2 linked regions of the Sinobacterium norvegicum genome follow. The protein of the gene in region 1 interacts with the protein of each later gene in a pairwise test. Links are inferred from orthologs where the notes say so. Each region holds a gene or a part of one and is shown in the gene's direction. Other genes may lie near its edges.

Region 1 (5,815 bases):
AAGCCTGATGCTGAAGAATTAGCTCAGGCGCCGCACCGATTGATCAGTTTTCTTGATCCGGCGGAAAGCTATTCCGCCGCGCAGTTTCGCAGTGATGCGTTGGCGCAAATGGCTGAGATAACCGCAGCGGGAAAGATCCCGTTGTTAGTAGGCGGCACGATGATGTATTTTCGCACGCTGCTATTTGGTATTGCTGAGCTACCTAAAGCCGATCCCGCGATCAGAGCCGATATTGAACATCAGGCCCGGCTGCGCGGTTGGCCTTTTGTTCATCAGCAATTAGCTGAGGTGGACCCCGTTGCTGCTGAGCGGATCAAACCGAATGATTCGCAGCGAATTGAGCGGGCGCTGGAAGTCTTCCGGGTTAGCGGCAAAACGCTGACTCAATGGCAGGCCGAGCAAAAAAATAATGGCAGTCAAAAGGATGGCGGCGATAATTTTGCCGATGACTTCCCCTACCGCCCAATTCAGTTTGCTATAGCCCCACAGGACCGGAAGGTTTTGCATCGTCGCATAGCCAAACGTTTCGATACCATGATGGCGCAGGGCTTTGTGGCTGAGGTTGAAGCGTTACGCCAGCGTGGTGACTTAGATGTCTCGATGCCGGCGGTGAGAGCGGTGGGTTACCGTCAGATGTGGGATCATCTGGATGGCTTGTTATCCTATGATGAAATGGTTGAGCGAGGGGTGATTGCGACCCGCCAGCTGGCAAAACGTCAGTTGACCTGGTTGCGCAGTTGGCAGCAGCTGTTTTGGCTGTTGACCGATGATTCGGGACGAATACTTGTTGAACCTAAGTCATTAAAGGGAAAAGAAATCGTTGAAGGTGCGCTCGAGCACTTGAAAAAATACCGAATAGGTCAAATATAAGGTCTAGCATGGGAATTATTCGCAACGCGGTGTTCGTTGATTTGGCGAAACCGTAGTATAATGCTGGATTGGAAATGTCGTAAACTTGGTTTGAGTTGCGGCCAATGGGTAGAAATTGGTAGGGAAATCAATAGACACATTGGCGTCATTGCCGAAGTAGTACTTTAATTTAGGTCTTATTACAGGATTATTTTAATCCATTCTTTTTTTTGGCTCGTTTTGAGCACTAGGAGTATCACTATGTCAAAGGGGCATACGCTACAAGACCCTTACTTAAACATTTTACGTAAGGAACGCGTTCCAGTTTCAATTTATCTTGTTAATGGTATTAAGCTGCAGGGCCAGGTTGAGTCTTTTGACCAGTTCGTCGTGTTGTTGAAAAATACTGTTAGCCAAATGGTCTACAAACACGCTATTTCAACTGTCGTACCTTCACGTCCCGTACGTGTTCCTATGCAGGCGCCCCAGGGCGACGAAGGCGAAGAATAATAAACGGGGTAATAATCGTTGTTTTTTGAACGACCCGAAACCGGTGAGCTAGCCGTTCTTGTCCATATTGATTTTGGTCATGAGGCGCAGAGAGAAGACCCTCGAGAATTTGAAGAGCTTGTTCTTTCTGCTGGTGGCGATCCGGTTGCTTTTGTAATGGGGCAGCGAAAGCTCCCCACGCCACGCTTTTTCGTTGGTACCGGCAAGCTTGAGGAAATTCGTCAAGCCGTTGCTGTGCACGAAGCCGAAGTGGTTATTTTTAACCATCAGTTAAGTCCTTCCCAAGAGCGCAATATCGAGGCCGAGCTTCAGTGTCGCGTGCTTGATCGTACCGGTTTGATTTTGGATATATTTGCTCAGCGTGCGCGAACGCATGAGGGTAAATTGCAGGTTGAGCTGGCTCAGTTGCACCATATGTCGACGCGTTTGATTCGAGGTTGGACTCACCTTGAGCGACAAAAAGGTGGTATTGGTTTACGCGGCCCGGGTGAAACCCAGCTCGAAAGCGATAGGCGTTTGTTGCGTGAGCGAATCAAATATATCAATGGTCGGTTAAGCAAGGTGCAGAAGCAGCGCGAGCAGGGGCGTCGTGCCCGGTCGCGGGCTGATATACCGACAGTGTCCTTGGTTGGTTATACCAACGCAGGTAAGTCGACGCTGTTCAATTATATTACTAAGTCCGAGGTTTATGCGGCGGATCAATTGTTCGCCACGCTGGATCCGACGATGCGTCGTATTGATGTCCAAGGTGCCGGTGCAACCATTTTAGCCGATACCGTTGGCTTTATTCGGCACCTGCCGCACCGCCTGGTTACCGCGTTTAAGGCAACACTGGAAGAGGCTGCTTCTGCAGATCTACTGGTGCATGTTATTGATGCGGCCACTGAGGAGCGCCTGGCTAATATTGAGCAGGTGGAGGCGGTATTGACGGAAATTGATGCGGATAATATTCTGCGCTTAGAGGTCTATAACAAAATTGATCTGATCGATGGCATGGCGCCGAGAATTGACCGCGACGACAAGGGTGTGCCGGAGCGCGTTTGGTTATCCGCTAAAACAGGTGAGGGTGTCGAGTTATTGTTCGAGGCGCTGTCTGAATTGTTAGCCGGTGATTTGCTGCATCAAACCATCAGTCTGCCGCCGGAATTCTCTCGTTTGCGGGCGAGGCTGTATGAAACATCGTCAGTGCTTGCCGAGCGCTATGATGATAGTGGTAATATTGAGATCGAGGTGAGAATGCCTCGTTTTGAACTGTTGAAGCTACTCAGCGCAGAAAAAATTAATCCAACAAGCCTCGGCATCGCGATGCCAGTTGAGGAGTGGGAACAGTAAATATTGTTAACCTGCGGCTAAGCAGTAATTTAGCCGTGAGGTAAAATAAATCTGTTAGACTGAAACATTAGCCCTCGGCAACTGATGGGGGTTTATTTATACACATCAACTATTGATATGACGGAGGGTCATAATGGCCTGGAATGAACCTGGCGGTGGTAACAACCAAAAGGATCCGTGGGGAAATAACAACGGTGGCGACAAAAACGGGCCACCGGACCTCGATGAAGCGATGAAAAAGTTTCAAGAACGGATCGGTAAAATGATGGGCGGCAATAAGCCTGGTGGCAGCTCTACAGGTGGTGGTGCCAGTGGTGCATTGCTCGGTCTTGTAGCGCTTGTTGTGCTGGGTCTTTGGTTTGCAGCTGGCGTATATAAAATTGACCAGCAGGAGCGCGCCGTTGTTTTGCGCCTTGGCCAGTTCAATGAAATCGTTGGCCCAGGCTTGCACTGGAATCCAGCGCTTATCGATCAGCGCCAAGTCGTCAACGTCACTCGTATACGCTCGTTTGGGCATACGGCGTTAATGCTGACTGAAGATGAGAATATCGTTGAGGTCAGTCTATCGGTTCAGTATACCGTCGCCGATCCAAAGAATTTTGCTTTGGCCGTTCGTGATCCCGAGCGCAGCTTGGCTCAAGCCACTGAGAGTGCTTTGCGTCATGTTGTTGGTTCAACCGAGATGCACCCTATTTTGACCGAGGGTCGTGATCAGGTAGCTATCGATGTGACCGGACGTTTGCAGCGTTATCTCGACAGCTATGACACAGGGATTGCCGTGGCGCGAGTCACCATCGAAAACACCCAGGCGCCTAAGCAGGTGCAAGCGGCCTTTGATGATGTAATCAAGGCGCGTGAAGATGAGCAGCGTGTTAAGAATGAGGCAGAAACTTATGCCAATGGTATCGTTCCCGAGGCGCGAGGTGCTGCGCAGCGTGTGATCGAAGAGGCCAATGGTTATAAGGATAAGGTTGTCGCTCAAGCTGAGGGTGAATCCCAACGCTTTACCGCACTGTTGACCGAGTATAAGAGAGCTCCGCAGGTAACCAGAGAGCGTCTCTACCTTGATACCATGCAGGAGGTAATGACCAGTAGCTCGAAGGTGTTGATGGATGTTGAAGGTGGTAATAACCTGATGTATCTCCCCCTCGATAAAATGATTAACAGTTCGCCGAGCAGTGCTAAGTCTGTGAATTTGACTGACAGTGATTTGCGTAAGATTAGCGAGAATTTACGTCGCCAATCGGCCAGCACCAGCAGCAGTGACACTCGCACTAGCAACAGAGGGGGGCGTTAAATGAATAATAAATCGCCGTTGATATTGGGCCTGTTAGCACTGTTGGTGTTAGTTGCCTCGAACAGTTTATATGTGGTGAAAGAAACTGAGCGTGCTGTATTGCTCAAGTTTGGTGCCGTGGTACAGCCCGATGTTAAGCCCGGTCTGCATATAAAAATTCCATTCGTCAACACCGTGCGTAAGTTTGATGCCCGGTTACTGACGCTGGACTCGCCCTCTGCACGTTATTTAACGCTGGAGAAAAAGGCCGTTATCGTTGACTACTTCGCCAAGTGGCGGATTGCCGATGTGGAGAAGTTTTACACTTCGACCAGTGGTGATGAGATGAATGCACAGAACATCTTGGCTCGTCGAATCAATGATGGTCTGCGTGCCCAGTTCGGTCGTCGTTCAATGCACGAGGTTGTCTCAGGGCAGCGGGATGAATTGATGGAGGAGTTAACCACTCGCCTCGACAAGACCATGCGTGCACAGCTGGGTATAGAGCTTGTCGATATCCGGGTAAAGCAGATCGACTTACCCGCTGAGGTATCTGAGTCTGTTTATGCGCGGATGAATACCGAGCGTCAGCGTGAGGCACGTGAGCATCGCGCCCAAGGTAGAGAATTAGCAGAAGGTATCAGCGCAGCGGCCGAGCGTCAGCGTACTATTATCGAGGCTAATGCTTTTAGGGATTCGCAGGTACTGCGCGGTGAGGGTGATGCGGAGGCTGCCTCAATATATGCCAATGCTTACAATCAAGATCCGGAGTTCTATGCCTTCGTGCGTAGCTTAGAGGCTTATCGCAATAGCTTCTCTAATAAGTCCGACATTATGGTCGTCGATCCTTCCAGCGATTTCTTCCGCTACCTGGGTGACAGCAAAGGTAAAAAGTAAGTTGATTGGCGGTCGTCCAAGGGCGGCTGCCAATTAAATTGAAGGTTAAGGTCAATTGTCGTTTTTAGCCTGAATAGTTCTGTGTTAGTATTCGTCAACCGGGGATTCCCGGTTTTTTTATGCGTGGCTTTTGAGGGTTTTTTATGTGGATAGAGATGCTCACAGCCCTAAGTTTGGTCATGATTATTGAGGGCGTTATGCCTTTCTTGGCGCCGCAGCAATGGCGTTTAAGCTTATTAAAATTAGCCGCCCAGCGGAATAATACAATACGTTGGTTTGGTTTAATTATTATGGTGTTGGGAACAATGTTATTAACAGTTGTTCGCAGCTAATTGATTGATTGATGCAAGTGGTAGAGGCAAATAAATGACTGTAGCGGATAGGTGGTTGCTTCCAGAGGGTGTCGAGGAATTGTTGCCGGCACAGGCTCAGCAGGCAGAAAACATGCGCCGACGTCTACTCGATTTATATCGCAGCTGGGGCTATGAGTTGGTCATGCCGCCGCTGATTGAATTTACCGATTCTCTACTGATCGGTATGGGCAGTGATGTTGAGTTAAGCAGTTTTACAGTTACCGATCAGCTATCCGGCCGTCAGATGGCTATTCGTCCCGACATTACCGCTCAGGCTGCCAGAATCGATGCGCACAGTATTCGCAGTGATGAGCCTACTCGACTATGCTACGCAGGCAGCGTGCTGCACACTAAGCCGAAGTCGTTAATGGCCTCTCGCTCGCCGATACAGCTGGGTGCCGAGTTGTACGGTGAAGGCAGTGTCGCAGCCGATATTGAAGTCATTTCTTTGATGCTAGAAACACTGAGCAGTGTGGGGATCGGGGATGTTACGCTAGAACTGGGACATGTGGGAATTTTCCGCAGCTTAGCGGCTGATGCTGGTTTGACAACAGACCAAGAAAACGAATTATTTGAAGTGCTGCAGCGCAAGGCTGTC
Region 2 (2,984 bases), on another replicon or contig:
AGCGGTAAGTCTTTCGCTGTCCAGGCTGAGGCCTAGCTGGGTGCGCCAGCCATTGCTGTAAACGGGGCGAAAGCTATTGTGCTCAATGTCGGCAATGAGCAGGTGAAAGCTGTTTGAGCCCAAGTCGAGGCTGGCAATAGTTTGCGAAGTCTGCATAAAATAGTTAGGCATTAACGAGTTTCGATAGAAAATACATGCTATCAGGAGAGCTAAATCCCCTCCACTAGTGTTTTAGTTTATTAGCATAGAGTGTGTGTTACACTGTGCTTTTTGTAAACGTGCTCAATAGCACATATTAATGTTGGGAGACATTACCAATGAGTGACAATGTTGTTCACGCTACCGACGCCAGCTTTGAAGCTGAAGTATTAAATGCAGATGTTCCAGTATTGGTCGATTTTTGGGCTGAGTGGTGTGGTCCATGTAAAATGATTGCGCCAGTACTTGATGATTTGGCTGAAGAGTATGCCGGCAAGATTAAGGTTGTTAAGGTCGATGTTGATGCTAACAATGAAACGCCGACCAAATTCGGTGTTCGTGGTATTCCGACGTTGATCATCTTCAAAGGCGGCAATGCCGACGCCACGAAGGTGGGTGCATTATCGAAGACCCAGCTTAGAGAGTTTATCGAAGGCTCGCTATAAAACTAATGGCTCACTCAAGGTGGGCCATAGTTAGCCCCGCTAGACGCAATTAACAATTTGCCTTATACTCAGGTAAATTAAACAATGTAACCCTTCCCAAACGCATCATTCCTCTTCGCTATATCTGCTTTCTTACAACGAGAGCGCTTTTTGCGATTGCTGGTTGTTGTCGTCCCCTCCTGAAAATATCAAGTTGAAATTCCCATTTCTATGAATCTAACAGAACTAAAAACCAAACCAATTCCAGAGCTTATTGAGATTGCCAAAGAGCAAGGCTGTGAGAATATTGGTCGATCTCGCAAGCAAGATATCATCTTCGCTATACTCAAGCGTCACGCCAAAAGCGGCGAAGATATATACGGTGATGGTGTACTTGAAATTCTGCAGGATGGTTTTGGCTTTTTGCGCTCAGCAGACAGCTCATATTTAGCCGGACCAGACGATATTTATGTCTCCCCCAGCCAGATTCGACGGTTCAACCTGCGTACGGGTGACTCGGTTTCAGGTAAGATCAGACCACCAAAAGACGGTGAGCGTTATTTTGCGTTGCTGAAAGTCGCTGAGATCAACTACAGCACACCAGAGCAGTCACGTAACAAGATTTTATTCGAAAACCTAACGCCGTTGTTCCCTAATCAGCGTCTCTGTTTAGAGGCTGGTAATGGTGCAACCGAAGATTTGACCGGTCGTATTATCGATTTAACAGCCCCTATCGGCAAGGGCCAGCGCGGGCTTATTGTCGCGCCGCCAAAGGCTGGTAAGACTTTGATGATGCAGCATATTGCCCAGTCAATTATTCGTAATAACCCTGAGTGTTATGTCATTGTGCTGCTGATTGATGAGCGCCCAGAGGAAGTCACAGAGATGCAGCGCTCGGTTCGAGCCGAAGTTGTAGCCTCCACCTTTGATGAGCCACCGTCACGTCACGTGCAAGTGGCAGAGATGGTAATCGAAAAGGCCAAGCGTCTTGTTGAGCACAAGAAGGACGTCATTATTCTACTCGACTCTATTACTCGTCTTGCGCGAGCTTACAACACCATCGTACCTTCTTCAGGCAAGGTGTTGACTGGTGGTGTTGATGCGCATGCACTTGAGCGACCAAAGCGTTTCTTCGGTGCGGCACGTAATATTGAAGAGGGCGGCAGCTTATCAATTATTGCGACGGCGCTGGTTGATACCGGCTCTAAAATGGATGAAGTTATCTACGAAGAGTTTAAGGGTACCGGTAACCAAGAGCTTCACCTCGATCGTCGTATTGCAGAGAAGCGAGTTTACCCGGCCATTAATATCCGACGTTCGGGCACTCGTCGTGAAGAGTTGCTTACCAGCGAAGAAGAGCTTCAGCGTATGTGGATTTTACGTAAGCTTCTACACTCGATGGAGGATTTGCCAGCACTTGAGTTCATGCTTGATAGAATGAAGACAACCAAGACCAATGAAGAATTCTTCTTGTCGATGAAGGGCGGCTAGTTGTTTGCGTCCAATGTAGTGAAAAAGCCGCTCTTTAGCGGTTTTTTTGTATTTAACGAAATGCTCTACTCATTGCTCCATAACGGTTTAACTTAGCTATGAAATATTCAGACCTACGTGAATTTATCGCTCAGCTGGAAAAAGAGGGCGAGTTGATAAGGATAAAAACCGAGGTTGATGCCAACCTTGAGATTACCGAAATATGTGATCGAACCTTGAAAAAAGGTGGCCCGGCGTTACTTTTTGAAAATGTCAAAGGCCATGATATGCCGATCTTGGCGAACCTGTTTGGTACTGAAAAACGGGTTGCGATGGGTATGGGAGAGCGGGACATCGAAGCCCTGCGCGAAGTCGGTGAGTTGTTGGCGTTTCTGCGCCAACCAGAGCCACCCAAAGGCCTAAAGGATGCATGGTCGCAAGCGCCTATCTATAAACAGGTGCTTAATATGGCGCCGAAGAAAGTGCGTAAGGCAGCCTGCCAAGAAGTGGTGCTGCGTGATGATGAGGTAGATTTAGATAGGTTGCCTATCATGACTTGTTGGCCCGGCGATGTGGGGCCGCTGATTACCTGGCCGTTGGTGATTACTCGCGGCCCCAATAAAGAGCGACAGAATCTCGGTATTTACCGAATGCAAAAGCTGGGTAAAAATAAGTTGATTATGCGCTGGTTATCGCATCGTGGTGGTGCGCTTGATTATCGTGAGTTCCAAAAGCAGTTTCCCGGTGAGCGTTACCCTGTCTCTGTTGCGCTGGGAGCTGACCCCGCTACTATTTTGGGCGCAGTGACTCCGGTGCCAGACAATCTCTCTGAATACGGCTTTGCGGGCTTGCTGAGGGGAAGTAAAACAGAATTAGTCACCAGTGTGACTA

The links.
Region 2: the proteins of hfq (region 1) and rho interact in binary tests that used the Escherichia coli proteins (3 or more experiments, as listed by UniProt). The link is inferred for Sinobacterium norvegicum from one-to-one orthologs.

The regions. Positions count from the first base shown.
Region 1 is NZ_CAKLPX010000001.1:1,944,158-1,949,972, reverse strand. Bases 8-2,734 are described here. They hold hfq (RNA chaperone Hfq), read left to right. Parts: upstream 8-1,110; coding sequence 1,111-1,359; downstream 1,360-2,734. Other genes in these bases: hflX (ribosome rescue GTPase HflX), read left to right, coding at 1,378-2,691; miaA (tRNA (adenosine(37)-N6)-dimethylallyltransferase MiaA), read left to right, coding at 8-870. Also shown: more of miaA, read left to right, coding at 1-7; FtsH protease activity modulator HflK, read left to right, coding at 2,825-3,988; protease modulator HflC, read left to right, coding at 3,989-4,864; L9P87_RS17905 (DUF2065 domain-containing protein), read left to right, coding at 5,008-5,196; L9P87_RS08775 (ATP phosphoribosyltransferase regulatory subunit), read left to right, coding at 5,231-5,815. UniProt on the Escherichia coli protein: RNA chaperone that binds small regulatory RNA (sRNAs) and mRNAs to facilitate mRNA translational regulation in response to envelope stress, environmental stress and changes in metabolite concentrations.
Region 2 is NZ_CAKLPX010000002.1:184,478-187,461, forward strand. It holds rho (transcription termination factor Rho), read left to right. Parts: upstream 1-854; coding sequence 855-2,114; downstream 2,115-2,984. Other genes in the region: L9P87_RS09860 (Ppx/GppA phosphatase family protein), read right to left, coding at 1-171; trxA (thioredoxin TrxA), read left to right, coding at 318-644; ubiD (4-hydroxy-3-polyprenylbenzoate decarboxylase), read left to right, coding at 2,213-2,984. UniProt on the Escherichia coli protein: Facilitates transcription termination by a mechanism that involves Rho binding to the nascent RNA, activation of Rho's RNA-dependent ATPase activity, and release of the mRNA from the DNA template.